One region of the Telluria mixta genome, then DNA from elsewhere that is predicted to be linked to it. Evidence: predicted binding sites of a transcription regulator. Region 1 holds the regulator's gene; each other region holds the start of a gene.
The links. Region 1 encodes FNR, which switches genes on or off when oxygen is low (the NO sensors DNR and NnrR bind a similar motif). Its sites were predicted from a motif close to TTGATNNNNATCAA; they were not measured.
Positions count from the first base shown of each region.

Region 1 (4,303 bases):
GCCGTGTATGCCGACCCGCGCGTCATCACGCTGGAACGTTACGTGTGATCAGAAGTTGTGGCGCATGCCGAGCACGTACGCCTTCAGCGTCGCGCCCGGCGCCGCGCCCAAGCTGTTGATCGCGAATTCGTAGACGCCGTTCGCGCGGTTGTCCAGGCGCGTCGTGTACGCGTACAGGCTGCTGCGCTTGCTGAGCGTGTAGTCGTAGCCGAGCGTCGCGTGGGTGGCGCCGGTGCCCGCGCCGGCGCGCACGAAGCCGATGCGCGTGCCGGCCGGCCCGCTCGCGTCGCCCGCGCGCGCGATGCCGATGCGGATGCCGTGCGGTCCCATCTGGTGCGACAGCGACAGGTACACGGCGTTGCGCGCCAGCTCGCCGGCCCCCGTCCCGTATTTCAACCGTTCGGCGACGACGGCGATGCGCGTCTGCGGGAACTGGTAGGCGAGGGCGGCCTTCGCGCCCGTGTCGTCCAGCCCCGGGCCCTGGTACTCGTGGTGGCGTTCGCCGGCCAGCACGGCATACCACGGGCCCCGTTCGTAGATGGCGGCGGCCGACGTCAGCGACGGCTTCGCGCCGTTCGCCGGCTTTTCCTCGTTCAGGCCGTGCGTCACCCGCAGCGACAGGCCGAGCCACGCGGGGCTCCAGTAATGGATCGAGTTGGACTGGCGCCGGTCGAACGACGAGGTGTCGCTGACGTTGTCCGCGTCCGCCGCGGAACCGTTGCCCATGATGCTCATGAAGCCGGCCGTCGTCGGATAGAACGGGTCGAGGCCGGACGTGGCGCCGTTGTACGCCGTCGTCCAGTGGCCCGCGAACAGCGTGCCCCAGGTGCCGGCGAGGCCCACGCGGGTGTCGCGTGCGGCGAGGGCGCCGGCGCCCGTGTCCGGCGACAGCGTGCCTTCGATCTGGAAGATGGCTTTCAAGCCGCCGCCGAGGTCTTCACCGCCGCGGAAGCCCAGCACGGAGCGGTTGTTCACGAGGCGCACGAGGCCGGGGCCGGAGGAACTGTCCGCGTGTTCGAGGGCGACGTTGAGGCGGCCGTAGACCTGCACGGCGCTGTCCTGGGCGTGAGCGGCGGTGGCCAGCAGCAGGCCGGCGAGGGGAATGAATCTGGAATGCATGGACGATCTCCTTCGCCCGCATTGTCGATGCGGACCGGGAGACCGTGAACTACCGAAAGGTCAGGCCATCGGGCTGCACTGCTCCGTCCCGGCCGCCATCGCCTTCAGCCGCGCCGGTTCGAGCAGCACGACCTCGCGCTTGTCGACCTGCACGAGCCCCAGCTTTTTAAAACGGGACAGCAGGCGGCTGATGCTTTCGATGGTCAGGCCCAGGTAGTTGCCGATGTCTTCGCGCGACATGCGCAGCTGGAAGCGCGTGGACGAATAGCCGCGCGCCGCGTAGCGGGCGGACAGGTTGATGAGGAAGACGGCGAAGCGCTGCTCGGCGCGCATGTTCCCCAGCAGGAGCATGACGTTCTGCTCGCGCGTGATTTCCTGGCTCATGATGCGGTGGAAGTGGCGCAGCAGCGCCGGCACCTGGCCGAACAGGTCCTGCAGATGCGCGAACGGGATCTCGCAGACTTCGCTGTCTTCCAGCGCGACGGCGTCGCAGTGGTGGCGGTCGGCGCTGATGGCGTCCATGCCGAGCAGCTCGCCGGCCATCTGGAAGCCCGTGATCTGCGCTTCTCCGGCCGCGTTGATCTGGTACGTCTTGAAGTGGCCGAAGCGCACGGCGTACAGGTTGCGGAACGGCTCGCCCATCTTGTACAGCGGCTCGTCGCGCTCCAGGCGGCGGCGCTTGCCGATGATCTGGTCCAGGCGGTCGATGTCCGCATCCTCCAGGCCCATCGGCAGGCACAGCTGGTGCATGCTGCAAGCCGCGCAACTGATCTTGAGTGCGTTAGCGGTGACGGGAGTCGCGGGTAGGGTATCAGCTGCAATCATGGCGAGGACCTTCGGGGGATGTTCCGATTATAGACGTTAGCCCCTACCACAAGTAGGGAATTTGTCCCGCTGTTGGTCGCCTTGCCAACGAAGTGTCGCGTGGAGGTCAAGCGTGCGCGCCTTCGCATTGTCAAGGATTACACTTCCCATGAATATTTGCCAACGGGAGAACCATGTCGGCCGACCAGCGTTCCGCTTCACCCATTTTGCATGATGGCGAGGCTCTGCCTCTGGCCGACGAAGACCAGGCCCGGGCCGATTTCTACGCGCTGTTCGCACGCCTGCTGCTGGCCCCGCCCGACGACGCCCTGCTCGCGGCCCTGGCCGCCGCCGACCCGATCGCCGCCGCCGGCGAATTCGCTCTCGAGGACGCCTGGCTGAAGCTGACCCAGGCCGCCACCGTCGTCGACGCATCCGCCGCGGCCGATGAATTCTCGGCCATGTTCATCAGCACCGGCACGCCGCCGCTGAATCCGTACGGGTCCTTCTACCTCACGGGCCACCTGAACGACGCGCCCCTGGCCGACCTGCGCCACGACCTCGCCCGCCTGCGCCTGTCCCGCGCGCCCGGCGTGGGCGAATTCGAGGACCACCTGGGCACGCTGTGCGAAACGATGCGCGTATTGATCCAGGGCGGCCCCGGCATGGCGCCGCGCGGCCTCGCCGTGCAAAAACACTTTTTCGAGACGCACATCCGGCCCTGGTACGCGGCCTGCCTGGCCGACATCGCGAACAGCCCGGACGCGAATTTCTACCGGATCGTCGCGGGCGTCGTCGACGCGTTCCTGTCGATCGAAGCGCAGGCATTTGCCGTGCTCGATGCTACCGACCCGATTGCCGCTTGAGGGGACCATCATGGACAAAGACAAGCAACCCGATCCCGCCCGCCGCAGCCTGCTGAAGGCGGCACCGCTGGGCGCGCTGGCCGTCGCCGCGGCCGCGCATGCGCGTGCGCCCGAGCCGCAGCCCGGGCCCGCGGCACCGGCGGAGCCGGAGCAGGCCAAGGGCTATCACGAGACGGAACACATCCGGCGCTACTACCGCACCGCGGCTTACTGGTAGAAGGAGACCACGACCATGACCCTGGTGAAGACATCACGCGACAGCGGGTTGAAACGGCGCCGCTTCCTCGTCGGCGCGGGCGTGACGGCCGGTGCCGGCGCCCTCGCGCGCCACCTGCCGCTGAACGTGATCCAGCCCGCAACCGCGGCGGACGCCGTGCCGGCCAGGCCGAACACGGAGGTCAAGCACACGGTGTGCAGCCACTGTTCGGTGGGCTGCTCGGTGGAGGCCGTCGTCAGCAATGGCGTGTGGATCCGCCAGGAAGCCGCGTTCGACTCTCCGATCAACATGGGCGCCCACTGCGCGAAGGGCGCGTCGGTGCGCGAGCACGGCTTCGGCGAGCACCGCCTGCGCTATCCGATGAAGCTCGTGAACGGCAAGTACGAGCGCATCACGTGGGACCAGGCCATCAACGAGATCGGCGACCGGCTCCTGAAACTGCGCGAGCAGTCCGGGCCGGACGCGCTGATGGTCATCGGCAGCTCGAAGCACAACAACGAGCAGTCCTACCTGCTGCGCAAATGGGTGTCGATGTGGGGTTCCAATAACTGCGACCACCAGGCCCGCATCTGCCACTCGACGACGGTGGCCGGCGTCGCCCAGACCTACGGATATGGCGCGATGACGAACTCGTTCAACGACCTCCACTACAGCAAGGCCGTGCTGTTCATCGGCTCGAACCCGGCCGAGGCGCACCCGATCTCGATGCTGCACTTCCTGCACGCGAAGGAGCTGGGCGCGAAGATGATCGTCGTCGACCCGCGCTTCACCCGCACGGCGCGCTTCGCCCACCACTACGTGCGCATCCGTCCCGGCACCGACATCGCGTTCGTGTGGGGCATGCTGTGGCACATCTTCAACAACGGCTGGGAGGACAAGGAGTACATCGCGGCGCGCACCTACGGCATGGACGACGTGCGCAAGGAAGTGGCCAAGTGGACCCCTGACAAGGTCAGCGATGTAACGGGCGTGCCGGAAGCCTCCGTGCGCATGGCGGCCGAGATGCTGGCGACGAACAGGCCGTCGTCCGTCGTCTGGTGCATGGGCATCACGCAGCACCACGTGGGCACGGCGAACGTGCGCGCGCTCTCGATCCTGCAGCTCGCGCTGGGGAACATCGGCGTGCAGGGCGGCGGCGCCAATATCTACCGCGGCCACGACAACGTGCAGGGCGCGACGGACGTCGGCCCGAACGGCGATTCGCTGCCCGGCTACTACGGCATCGCGGAAGGCGCCTGGAAGCATTTCTCCACCGTGTGGGGCGTCGATTACGACTGGGTCAAGTCGCGCTTCGGCT
Region 1 covers NZ_CP119520.1:4,557,334-4,561,636, forward strand. Annotated here, with positions in the region: gene P0M04_RS20350 (glycosyl hydrolase) at 1-48, shown strand, start outside; gene P0M04_RS20355 (porin) at 49-1,119, opposite strand; gene fnr (fumarate/nitrate reduction transcriptional regulator Fnr) at 1,180-1,869, opposite strand; gene P0M04_RS20365 (TorD/DmsD family molecular chaperone) at 2,118-2,789, shown strand; gene P0M04_RS20370 (formate dehydrogenase) at 2,800-3,006, shown strand; gene P0M04_RS20375 (formate dehydrogenase subunit alpha) at 3,022-4,303, shown strand, end outside.

Region 2 (4,303 bases), 3.0 Mb from region 1:
GTGGCTGCGCATCAGGTAGAACAGGGCGGCGGCGAGGCCGATCAGCACGCCGGTCAGCAGGTCCGTCAGCACGATCGCGGCGACGGTGACGGCGAACGGCACGAACTGCGACCAGCCCTTCTTGTACATGTCGCGGAACAGCGAGACCTTGGCCAGCTTGTAGCCCGTCACGATGAGGATCGCGGCCAGCGCGGCGAGCGGGATCAGGTTCAGCATGGGCGCCAGTACGAGCACGCTGGCGAGCAGCAGCAGGCCGTGAACGATGGTCGACGCCTTCGTGCGGTTGTCGTTCTGGATGTTGACGGAACTGCGCACGATGACGGACGTGACGGGCAGGCCGCCCAGCAGGCCGGCGCAGATATTGCCGACGCCTTGCGCGACGAGTTCGCGGTTCGTCGGCGTTTCGCGCTTGTGCGGATCGAGCTTGTCGACCGCTTCCACGTTCAGCAGCGTCTCCAGCGACGCGACGATCGCGATCGTGAAGCCGACGATCCACACGTCGTGGTTCGTGAAATGGGCGAGGTCCGGGAAATGCAGGTAAGCACCCAGGTTGCCGATATCGATGGGCGGGATATCGACGAGGTGTTCCGGATCGATGCTCAGTGCAGGAAAGAAACGATCGAATGTCACATTCAGTGCAACGCCCAATGCCACGACGAACAATGGCGCCGGCAGCAATTTGATGTTTTTTAATGGCGTTTTGTCCCAATACACCAGGATCAGCATCGACAGCAGTGCAATGATCATGGCGCCGGGCGTGATTGCATTGAATGCGTGCGCAATGGCGGAAAACGTGTTTTCGCCATTGGCCTGGATGAACGACGTTTCATCGGCCGGATTGGCGTCATAACCGATCGCATGGGGAATCTGTTTGAGAATCAGCAGAATGCCGATCGCCGCGAGTAATCCCTTGATCACGTTCGACGGAATGTAATTGGCGATAAAGCCGGCACGGGCGAAACCCATGGCCAATTGCATTACGCCGGCAATCAATATGGCCACGAGCAGGATCTCGAAGGCGCCGAGTTTCGTGATCGAGGCGAGGACGACGGCCGCCAGCCCGGCCGCGGGGCCGCTGACGCTCGTGTGGGAACCGCTGATGGCACCGACGACGATGCCGCCGATAATGCCGGAAATAATCCCGGAAAACAAAGGTGCGCCCGAGGCGAGGGCAATACCGAGACACAGGGGCAAGGCGACAAGAAACACTACTATGCCGGCCGGCAAATCGTACTTGAGGGTATTCGTATGCATGAGAATCTCGCGGAAGAACGATGGTTGTCAGTCAGAATGCGCTTATTCGTTTTGCGCATGGCGATATAACGATTTACATCGGGTTTTGGCCGATGAATCGGATTCATGAACGTTTGATTTGGATTGAACCAAAACGGTGCAATGCACCGTTTCGATGCATTTTCAGGAACGTCGATTGTTAAAACGACGGGGAAAAAATATAACATGCAGTTTGCAAATGCGTCCAGCATGTCCAATCAAACGTTACAATTCTTTCGACCGAATGGATTTGGATAAAAGCGGTTTTTATCGGGTTATTTTTATTGCTTTGAATAATCCCGAATTACGACTCTGATAAACGTGCGGACGCCTGGAGAGGGGGCGAACGTTGTGGGAGGGGCGTGGCTGCTGTAGAATAGCTGGCTGCAGTACGCAGAGTGTCGCCATAGTACAATGGATAGTACAAGGTCCTCCTAAGACTTAGATGCAGGTTCGATTCCTGCTGGCGACACCACTTCCACCGCCTCCCACACTTTTTACGGAAGTCCGCGAACCGATCGGCGTCGCGGCCGCTCACACCATGGCTGTCATTTCCCTCTCTTCCGCGCAACTGGCATTCGGCCACGTCGCGCTGCTCGACCATGCCGATTTCTCGCTGGAAGCCGGCGAACGCGTCGGCCTCATCGGCCGCAACGGCACCGGCAAATCGTCGCTGCTGAAAATCATTTCCGGCCGTTCGAAACTGGACGACGGCCTGCTCGTCATGCAGCAGAACGTCAAGATCGCGTACGTCGAGCAGGAACCCGTGTTCGATCCGGAGATGACGGTGTTCGACGCGGTCGCCATGGGCATGGGCGACCAGCAGGCGATGCTCGCGGAATACGAGTCGCTGACGGGGCAATTCGGTCATGGCAATGACGACGCCATCATGGAGCGCATGCACGATCTGCAAGTGAAACTCGACGCGACGGATGCGTGGAACCTCGGCAACCGGGTCGAGACGACGCTGGGCCGCCTGGGCCTCGCGGGCGATGCGAAGATGGGCACCTTGTCGGGCGGCATGCAGAAGCGCGTGGCGCTGGCCGTCGCGCTCGTGTCCGGCCCGGACGTGCTGCTGCTGGACGAACCGACGAACCACCTGGACTTCACGTCGATCCAGTGGCTGGAAGGCCTGCTGCGCGAATTCCGCGGCTCCGTGCTGTTCATCACCCACGACCGCCGCTTTCTCGACAACGTCGCCACGCGCATCATCGAACTGGACCGCGGCCGCCTGCTGTCGTTCCCCGGCAATTTCAGCAAGTACCAGGAGCGCAAGAAAGAACTGCTCGCGATCGAAGAGGTCGAGAACGCCAAGTTCGACAAGGTGCTTGCACAGGAAGAGGTGTGGATCCGCAAGGGCGTGGAAGCGCGCCGCACCCGCAACGAAGGCCGTGTGCGCCGCCTGGAAGACTTGCGCCTGCAGCGTTCCGCGCGCCGCGACCAGCAAGGCCAGGTGCGGATCGACGTCGCGACCGGGGAGCGTTCCGGCAAGATCGTCGCGGAACTGGAAAACATCTCGAAGGCCTATGGCGAGAAAACGATCGTCAGCAACTTCACGGGCACGATCATGCGCGGCGACAAGGTCGGCCTGATCGGGCCGAACGGCGCGGGCAAGACGACGCTGCTGAAAATCATTCTTGGCGAAGAGACGGTGGACAGCGGCAACGTCAAGCTGGGCACGCGTTTGAACGTCGCTTACTTCGACCAGATGCGCGCGCAGCTGAACGAGGAAGCGACGCTGGCCGATACGATCGCGCCGGGCAGCGACTGGGTCGAGATCAACGGCCAGCGCAAGCACGTGATGAGCTACCTGGGCGACTTCCTGTTCGCGCCCGAGCGCGCGCGTTCGCCCGTGAAATCGCTGTCCGGCGGCGAGCGTAACCGCCTGCTGCTGGCGCGGCTGTTCGCCAAGCCGGCCAACTGCCTCGTGCTCGACGAACCGACCAACGACCTCGACATCGATACGCTCGAACTGCTCGAAGAACTGTTGACGGATTACACGGGCACCGTGTTCCTCGTCAGCCACGACCGCACGTTCCTCGACAACGTCGTCACGCAAGTCATCGTGTCCGAAGGGCAGGGGGCATGGCGCGAATTTGTCGGTGGCTATAGCGACTGGGAACGCGTGAAAGCGACCCCCACGCCCGCGCCCGCGGTAGCACAAAAGGCCCCGCCGGCGAAAGCGCAGGATATGTCATCCAGCGCACAGAACGCGCCCGGCAAGAAGGTAAAGTTGAGTTACAAGGAGCAGCGAGAGCTGGAGGAGTTGCCTCAGCTTATCGCCAGCCTTGAAGACGAGCAGTCGGCCATCACGGCACAGCTGAATGCGCCCGACTTCTACAAGACCAATCCCGCTGACGCGCGCCGGATCAATGCGCGTTACGCTGAAATCGAGGAGCTGCTGCTCGACGCCCTGGAGCGTTGGGAAGTCCTCGAAGCGCGCGCACGGGGAGAATAGCCCATGCGTTAGCGCATCGCTGAGCGCGGGCCAGGCGCCCGCTGACGGAGGAACATTGACTGAGCATGAAGACCGCTGCGCCGTGCCCGCCACGGCAGCCATCTCCGCCGACGCTCCGATGTTCAACCGCGCGGCCTGGCTTCGCATCCTGCCTTTCGCCGCCTACCTGGCCTTCATCGTCATCGGCGACGTGCTCGAACGCCTGGGTGTCCCGCAGGACGCCCTGCGCTGGCTGTACCCCGCCAAGATCGCCCTCGTGGCCCTGTTGCTGGCGCTGTTCTGGCGCCAGTATCGAGAACTTTCCCCCTTTTATCTCACACCGTCGCAGCTGCTCACCGCGCTGGCGACGGGCGTGCTCGTGCTCGTGCTGTGGATCAGCCTGGACGCTGACTGGATGGTCGTCGGTTCCCCATCCGGCTTCGATCCACGCGTCGATGGCCGCATCGACTGGCTGCTCGTTGCGATCCGCATCGCCGGCGCGGCGCTCGTCGTGCCTGTCATGGAAGAGTTGTTCTGGCGCTCTTTCTTGATGCGATGGGTCGATGCGCCCGACTTCGAGTCGGTTGTGCCCTC
Region 2 covers NZ_CP119520.1:102,726-107,028, reverse strand. Annotated here, with positions in the region: gene P0M04_RS00480 (bifunctional SulP family inorganic anion transporter/carbonic anhydrase) at 1-1,254, opposite strand, end outside; tRNA gene P0M04_RS00475 (tRNA-Arg) at 1,673-1,747, shown strand; gene P0M04_RS00470 (ATP-binding cassette domain-containing protein) at 1,814-3,730, shown strand; gene P0M04_RS00465 (CAAX prenyl protease-related protein) at 3,786-4,303, shown strand, end outside.
Region 2: the regulator FNR is predicted to act here: its motif matches at 1,518-1,531, upstream of P0M04_RS00480 (bifunctional SulP family inorganic anion transporter/carbonic anhydrase).

Region 3 (4,303 bases), 3.2 Mb from region 1:
TCTCACGCAGCAGCAGGAACACGGTTCAGGCTCGGCCGTGATCTGACCCTCCACTTCCCCCTTTCCACGTCTTTCTCATGCCTGCAGGCTATGCCCTGTACATGGCACTACTACGTCTTTTACATTCATACCTAGACTTTTAAGCAACGAATGTTGCTTATTTGACAAATATCAATAACTTAACGAATTATTTCATTTACATTGATCACGTGTAAGGCGCTGCGGGAAATGCATAAAAAGTTGTCCGCCGTCATCACATGCATTAAGGAAATATTGTTCGTCGACAGTCGATTCACCGCTCACAACGACAACTAGGGATAGCAGTATTCAACCAACAACATGAGGATGACAATGAACACCAACGACCTGCTCAAAGCCGTGATGCAACTCGACCTGGAACCGATCAAGACAAAACTGATGCACGTGGAATCCGGCGAAGGCTGGAGCCTGGAAAAGGCCAATGCCGTCGAAAAGGAATATCGCCGCTTCCTGTGCCTGATGAAACTGTATCCGGAAGAAGACACGGCACCGCTCGTCGACGTCGACACGTTCTGGCACTACCACATCCTCGACACGATGAAATACGCCAAGGATTGCGAGCAGGCGTTCGGCTACTTCCTGCACCACTATCCGTACGTCGGCATGCGCGGCGACGACGACGACCAGTTCCGCCTCGACAGCGGCGAGCGCATGCGTGAACTGTACGAAGCCACTTTCGGCGAAGATTATCCAGGCGCCCCGGTCGAAGCCGCAGCGTCGCCGGTTTCCGGGGACGCCGCCGGCAACGGGACCGCATGGTGCGCCGGTCCGCGCATCGACGCCGCCGCCGGCAATGGCACCGCCTGGTGCGCCGGTCCGCGCGTCGAGGCCGCCTCCGGCAGCGGCACCGCGTGGTGCGCCGGTCCGCGCGTCGAGGCCGCCTCCGGCAACGGCACCGCATGGTGCGCCGGTCCGCGCGTCGAGGCGCAGGCAAAGCGCGCGGAAGGTGCCATCAGTGCCGGCACCGCATGGTGCGCCGGTCCGCGGCTCGAAGTACGGGCCAAGGGTACGCAAGCCGCCAGCGGCGTCGCGACGGCATGGTGCGCAGGCCCGCGCGTCGAGGCAAAAGTCAGATCCGGGGAAGGCGCCGTCAGCGCCGCCACGGCATGGTGTGCAGGTCCGCGTGCGGGCGGTGCCATCGGCGCCGCCACCGCATGGTGCGCCGGCCCGCGTGGGGCGTCCCGCGCCGCGTGAGGTAAGCAGACGCTACCTCGTCCCGCAGTCCTCCTGGCGCGGCCGCCTTCACCAGGCAGCGCCAGCCTGACCCGTCCGTCATCCGCGGACGGATTTTTTTGGCTCATACCATCGCCTTCCCTCGAAACAGCATAACCATCTTGCGTTCCGCGCCAGCGTCAACTGTTCGAACTGCCAGGTTCGCGACACATTATAATACGCGTAAGTTGCAAATAATTAACAATGCATAACCGGCGTGCGCCGAAGAGATGTGGAGATGGGATTTTCATGGCGACGACGCTGAGAGACGCTTTTTCGGTCACCCGCCTCTCGTTCTGGGCCGGCGCACTGCTGTCGTCACTGGTCGGCAGCCTCCTGTACATCGTGACGGCGCACTCGATCGAAGGCGACGCCGAGACGCGTTTCGTCAACCATGCCAGGCACGCGCAGAGCGTGATCAGCGTACGCGTCAAGTCATACACGGACCTGCTCCGCGCCGCGGGCAGCATGCTGCAGAGTACGGACATCATGACGCACCGCCGGTTCCACGAATACGTGCGGGGACTGGATTTGCCGCGCAATTATCCGGCGGTCGACAGCATGAATTTCGCGGCCTGGGTCACCGAGTCCGACCGCGTCGCCTTCATGGATGACCTGCGCGAGGAAATGCAACGCCATCTCGGCAAGGACGTGCAACTCGAGATCTCGCCGCCGGGTCTCCGCCCCTATTATCTGGCGATGGCCTACTTCGAACCCGACCCGAAGAACCCCGCGCTCTACGGCATCGACCTGGCCACCAATCGCTACTTCAGCAGGCAATTGATGGAGTCGCGCGACCAGGGCACGCTGTACGCGTCCGGCACGCCGATCCCGGCGTTGTCCACCCCGAACAACATCTACCTCGGGATGCGCGCACCGATCTACCGCTTCGGCATGCCGGTCAACGACGTCGAACAACGCCGTGCGGCCTATGTCGGTTCGCTCGGGATCGCATTCAACCTGCCCAAGCTGCTGAACGGCGTCATCGACGAGGTCCCGATCAAGGGCCTGCGCATGACCTTGTACGATATCGGCGCCGGCATGGATGCCGCCGGCCGCGATGTCACCGGACGCCCGCTCGCGCTGTTCGACAGCCGCGGCACGACCCGCGATCCGACGCCGGCACTCGACAGCGGCGACGACGTATTCACGACCACGCTGCCGCTCGATTTCAACGGCCGGCCCTGGAAGACCATCTACAGCGTGCACAAGTCCGCGCTATACACGGAGTTCGACACCTATTATCCGAAGCTGATGATGGCGTTCGGGTTCCTCGGCTCGATTTTGCTGTACGCCCTGCTGCATACGCTGACCTCGTCGCGCCGCGCCGCCCTCTCGCTCGCGCAGGAAATGACGAGCGAACTGCGCGAGAGCCAGACCAAGCTGCAGCTGTCGCACCAGAAGCTCAGGCGCCTGGCCGACCACGCGTACCAGATCAAGGAAATTGAACGCAAGCGCATCGCGCGCGAAATCCACGACGACCTGGGCCAGAGCCTGCTCGCGCTGCGCATCGAGGCCGAGCTGCTGGCCGGACGCACGAAAGGCACGCACAGCCACCTGCACAAGCGCGCCCGCGCCACGCTGCTGCAGATCGACGCGACGATCAAGAGCGTGCGCCAGATCATCAACGACCTGCGGCCGACCGTGCTCGACCTCGGGCTGTCGGCCGCCGTCGAGTGGCAGGTCAACCAGTTCCAGCGGCGCACGGGCATCCAGTGCGAGATCCAGGACGACCATGGCGAGATCGCCCTGCCGGACCACTGCGCCACGGCCTTCTTCCGCATCCTGCAGGAATCGCTCACGAACATCGTCCGCCACGCCAACGCCACGCGTGTGAAGGTGGAGCTGCGCCTGCACGGCGGCTGGCTGTCGCTGACGGTGCGCGACAACGGTTGCGGCCTGCCGCCCGGCGGGCGCAACAAATACGGTTCGTTCGGCCTGGTCGGCATCGAGGAGCGCATCGTCATCCTCGGCGGCACCTGTGCCGTATTCAGCGAGCCGGACGGCGGCACGACCGTGATGGTATCGGCGCCCGTCGTCGGCGGCCCCGAGCCCACCTTCTCCCAGGAGCAGGAGCACAGTGCCGGCTCGGCTGTCATCTGAATGAATCGGCCTACTCTGCCTTTCCCATTCTGTACAGCGCCTAAAGCAATAAACGTTATGTAATTGACAAATATCAATAAGTCGCTAAATTGCCTCAAGTACATTGAGCGGGTGTAAGACGCGTCTCTAAAAAATATTAGCGCAGCAGCCGATACACCACGTCCAACACTAGGGCTAGCAGCACTCAACCATTCAACGAGGATGACCATGAACACCAACGACCTGTTCAAAGCCGTGATGCAACTCGACCTGGAACCGATCAAGACGAAACTGATGCACGTGGAATCCGGCGAAGGCTGGAGCCTGGAAAAGGCCAATGCCGTCGAAAAGGAATACCGCCGCTTCCTGTGCCTGATGAAACTGTATCCGGAAGAAGACACGGCACCGCTCGTCGACGTCGACACGTTCTGGCACTACCACATCCTCGACACGATGAAATACGCCAAGGATTGCGAGCAGGCGTTCGGCTACTTCCTGCACCACTATCCGTACGTCGGCATGCGCGGCGACGACGACGAACAGTTCCGCCTCGACAGCGGCGAGCGCATGCGTGAACTGTACGTAGCCACCTTCGGCGAAGCCTACCCCGGCACGGCCAGCGCGGCGCAGCAGGACGCCGCCTTCTGCGCCGGCCCCCGCGAACAGGCAACGGCATTTTGCGCCGGTCCGCACAAGCAGGCGACGGCGTTCTGCGCAGGCCCGCACAAGCAGGAGACGGCGTTTTGTGCCGGCCCACACAAACAGGCGACCGCGTTCTGCGCCGGTCCGCGCACGACACAGGACAGCGCGGTCAAGGCCGATACCGCTTTCTGCGCCGGTCCGCACGCCAGCGACGTGGCGTTCTGCGCCGGTCCGCACAAGGCAGCGACGGCATTCTGCGCCGGCCCGCACACGGCGATGAAGGCGGCAAACGCCGCTGCAACGGCCGCCTGAGCAGTCGCTCCAGTCC
Region 3 covers NZ_CP119520.1:273,500-277,802, forward strand. Annotated here, with positions in the region: gene P0M04_RS01235 (sensor histidine kinase) at 1-46, shown strand, start outside; gene P0M04_RS01240 (glycine-rich domain-containing protein) at 352-1,233, shown strand; gene P0M04_RS01245 (sensor histidine kinase) at 1,501-3,354, shown strand; gene P0M04_RS01250 (glycine-rich domain-containing protein) at 3,562-4,287, shown strand.
Region 3: the regulator FNR is predicted to act here: its motif matches at 3,418-3,431, upstream of P0M04_RS01250 (glycine-rich domain-containing protein).

Region 4 (4,303 bases), 3.5 Mb from region 1:
ACTCTTCCGCGTCGGGCAGGGCCGGCTTGGTCTTGGTGATCGACGGCCAGTTACGTGCCAGCTCGACGTTGAGCTTGATAAATTGCTGCTGGTCCGACGGCACGTCTTCTTCCGCATAGATCGCGTTGACCGGGCACTCCGCCACGCACACGGCGCAGTCGATGCACTCGTCCGGGTCAATGGCGAGGAAATTCGGGCCTTCCCGGAAACAATCTACCGGGCATACGTCCACGCAATCGGTATAGCGACAACGGATGCACGATTCGGTGACAACGTGGGTCATAACAGTCCTATCAATGAGTGGAAGCGGCGGCGTGTATTATTCGAAGAGCGTTCGCCGGACGCGGCAAAGCACTGTATTTTAGGGCAATTCTGCTTCTACGACAAATCAGGCTTATACACAATACACATAAGCAAATGTATTAGGAGTCCGCTTGCCGGGCCGCTTCCAGGGTTCACCGCAGTCTGTCGGTGGCCGCCAGATCCACCACCGCCGTCGTCGCGACGGCCGCGCCGGAACTGTCCGTCACCGTGACCGTGGTCAGCGCCACCGCCGCCGGTTGCTCGCCTGCCGGGCCCGACCGGCCGTGCTCCGCGCACCAGCGCGCGAGGGCGTCCGCTTCCGCCTGCAAGACCCGTTCGACATCGTAGTATTCGGCCAGGTTCATCGTGCCGCAGCAGGCGCGCCGGTCCTGGCGTGCGCCCGGAGCGTCGGTCACGAGCGGCGCGAGCACCAGCCCGGCCGGGTGGTCGCCCGTGAACCCGGCCGGCAGCGCGAACACCTCGCGCTGGGCGAAGCGGTCGCGGATGGCGTTGACGACGGTCTGCGGCTTGCCGTCCTCGGCCGCGAGCCGCAGCATCTCGTTGGCGACGTCGGCAAACGTGGCGGCAGTGTCCGGCGCGGCGATCAGCGCGCGCAGCACGAGCCCACGCAGCCAGCCGGCGACGCGGTGCAGGACGCCGGCGCAGTCTTCCAGAGCGGGATTGCGCTCGAGGGCGAACGCGTCGGCCAGGATGTCGTAGACGGCCCCCGTGAACACTTGCGAGATCGCGTGCACCTCGGTGCCGGCCTCGGACAGGGTGAGGTCGTTGTCGGCATTGCGCAGGCCCGTCGTGCTGCCCAGCGCGAGGCCGAACTGCTCGGCGATGTCGGCGAGGAAGGTCTTGTCGTGCAGGTGCGCCTTCGTCTGGGCGATGACGGCTTCGCACTGGTCGAGCTGGGACAGCGCGAGGAAGATCGCCGTCAGGTCGCCGAACGATTCGTGGAGGCCGCCCGTCTGCGGCGGATTGTCGGCCAGCAGCCATTGCGGCTTGAGCCCGTCCAATACGGCGTGGCCGGTCTCGTGCGAGACGATGTCGAACGAGCGGCACGTGTACACGCGCGCGGTCTCGCCGGCGGGCACGAAGTCGCCGAACTTCAGGCAGGCCTGCGAGCGGCTGTAATAGGCATTCATCACGTTCGGCAGGCCGTACGGCCAGACCTGCAGCGGCGATGTGTCCACGCTGCTGTTCCACTGCCAGGGCAGGGGCATCGCGCTGCCGGCCGTCGACAGCGCGCGCTGGTACATCGTCAACGTCTGGCGCACGACGGCGAACGTGTGGACGGCGTCGAACTGTGGCGTATCGGGCATCGTCACGAAGTCGCCGAACGCGTTCGGCTCGACGGGCGGGATGCCGCCATCGCCCGACATCGACACGATGCGCGCATCGCGCGGCCCGGCCAGCACGATGCCGGGCAGGAAGACCTTGCGCGTGCCGATCTCTTCCACCGACGGATCCTGCTTCCACATCAGCACGCGCGCGCCGGACCCGTAGGCATCACCCGGCTGGTTGTCTTCCTGGGCCGATGCGCTGCCGGGGCCGGTTTGGGGCCGCGGCCGGCCCGGCTGGTCGAGCAGTTGCGCGGCCTTGCGGTGCTGGCGGTACGAGGCGGTGGGCGTCGGCACGAAACCGACGGGGGGCTGGGTGGGCGTCGAATCCATGGCAATCCTCCTTGATGACACGAGGAATGGTCGCCCCTTGCCCAAGATGGGCCTTGAGACTCATCAATTGATTATTCTCTAGGCAAGCGCTGGCCTTTGCGCCCGTCAACTGGCATCATGGCGGGCTGTTTGCTTTGAATCAGTAAGGAAATCGAATGCCGGACATCAGCATCACCCAGCCGCACAGCCTGAGCCAGACCGACGCGCGCGCCGCCGCGCAAAAGGTCGCGGACAAGCTGGCCCGCGAATATGGCCTGACGTGCAAATGGGAAGGGGACGTGCTGCGTTTCGCCCGCAGCGGCGTGGAAGGGGCGCTCACCCTGGGCGAGCGCCAGGCCGCATTGCGCATCAAGCTGGGCTTCCTGATGAGTGCTTTCGCGTCCACCATCGAGACCAAGGTGGCGGAAAGCATGCGCAAGGTATTTAGTAACTGAGTCAGTAACTGATTACTTCAGGTCTTCGATCAGGTCGACGTACTGCTGCATGGCGTCGTCCTGCGACGTGCCTTTCAGCGCGGCCCACGCGTCGTATTTGGCGCGGCCGACCATGTCGGTGAAGCCGGGACGCTCGCCCGTGACGTCGCCGCTCGAACCCTGCTTGAACAATGCGTAGATCTTCAGCAGGGTCATGTTGTCCGGACGCTCGGGCAGGTTCTTCGAATCGAGCTGGGCCTGGGCGAACTGTTCTTGCAAACTCATGGTAACTCCTTGGACGATGTGCGGGCATCTTAGCGCATCGTCATCGGAATCATGCCTAACTCGACCGTATTTTAGAAGAGTTGCTCAAACGTCGAGGAGTTCGACGTCGAAGATCAGCGTGGCATTCGGCGGAATCACGCCGCCGGCGCCGCGCGCACCGTAGCCCAGGCTCGCCGGGATGATCAGGCGGCGCGCACCGCCCACCTTCATGCCCTGCACGCCTTCGTCCCAGCCGCGGATCACGTGACCGGCGCCCAGCGGGAACTGGAACGGGTCGTTGCGATCTTTGCTGGAATCGAACTTGACGCCGGTGCTGCCGTCGTCGTTCTGCAGCCAGCCGGTGTAGTGCACGGTCACGTAGTTGCCGGCCTTCGCTTCGGCGCCGCTGCCGACGACGGTGTCTTCGTATTGCAGGCCGGAATTCGTGGTGGTAATGGACATGGGTCTTCCCTAGTTGTTCAGAGTAAAAGGCCGATTGTAGTCCATGACCTGTCAAAGCGCTATTAACGCTCTGTCCACTGTGTTGCGGCGGCGCGCCGCTTGCGTGCGATTCCATCGTTCTACGCTTCGGAGCGTTCAAGTTTCCTCGTAGAATAAAGCCTTCCTTCACTGAGCCGGTGTCGTTCCATGCTGCGTCGCTTCCACAAGTCCCTCGTTTTCGGTTTTACGCTGTTTTCGGCCATCCAGGCTGCCCACGCGAATGTCGTGGTCGTGCTCAATTCGCGCGACGCCACCGTCCAGCTGCTCGACCAGAAGACGGGCGCCGACAACGGCACGTTCGCCGTCGGCAAGGAGCCCCATCACCTGATGGCCACGCCGGACAACAAGTCGGTCATCGTCGCCAGCTCCGTCGGCAATGAACTGATCTTCCTCGATCCTGTCTCGGGCAAGGTCCAGCGCCGCCTGGCGGACGTGCTCGACCCGTACCAGATCGGCTTCTCGCCGGACCAGAAATGGTTCGTGTCGGCGTCGCTGCGCCTGGACCGCGTCGACGTCTACAAGTACGAAGGCGGCAACCTGTTGCTCAGCAAACGCCTGCCGCTTGCGCGCATGCCCAGCCACATCGCGTTCGACGCGGCCAGCACGACGGCGTTCGTCACGCAGCAGGGCAGCGACCAGGTCAGCGCCATCGACCTGAAAACGCAGACCGTCAAGTGGACCCTCCCGGTCGGCAAGCTCCCGGCCGGTATCTCGATGACCCCGGACGACAAGTACCTGCTCGTCGGGATCATGGGCAGCGACTACGTCGAGGTGATCGACTGGCGCGCGCAAAAGACCGTCAAGCGCATCAAGACGGGCAACGGCGCGCACAACTTCCGCGCCCTCGGCGACCGTCGCCACGTGTTCGTGTCGAACCGCGTGCAGAACTCGATCAACATCATCGACCAGACCACGCTGGAAAACGTCGGCATGATCCCCGTGCCGGGCGGCCCGGACTGCATGGAACTGACGAACGACGGCAAGACGCTGTGGGTGACGCTCCGCTGGATCAAGAAGGTCGCCGTGATCGACGTCGCCAGCCGCAAGGTCATCAAGATGATCCCCGTGGGCCGCTCGCCGCACGGCGTGTTCTTCGCCAACTCGGCGCCGCGGATGTGATGGCGCGTCTCGCTGCCGCCGCGT
Region 4 covers NZ_CP119520.1:599,606-603,908, reverse strand. Annotated here, with positions in the region: gene fdxA (ferredoxin FdxA) at 1-283, opposite strand, end outside; gene P0M04_RS02615 (gluzincin family metallopeptidase) at 456-1,982, opposite strand; gene P0M04_RS02610 (polyhydroxyalkanoic acid system family protein) at 2,138-2,416, shown strand; gene P0M04_RS02605 (acyl-CoA-binding protein) at 2,429-2,680, opposite strand; gene P0M04_RS02600 (FKBP-type peptidyl-prolyl cis-trans isomerase) at 2,765-3,121, opposite strand; gene P0M04_RS02595 (YVTN family beta-propeller repeat protein) at 3,308-4,279, shown strand; gene P0M04_RS02590 (polysaccharide deacetylase family protein) at 4,279-4,303, shown strand, end outside.
Region 4: the regulator FNR is predicted to act here: its motif matches at 2,036-2,049, upstream of P0M04_RS02615 (gluzincin family metallopeptidase).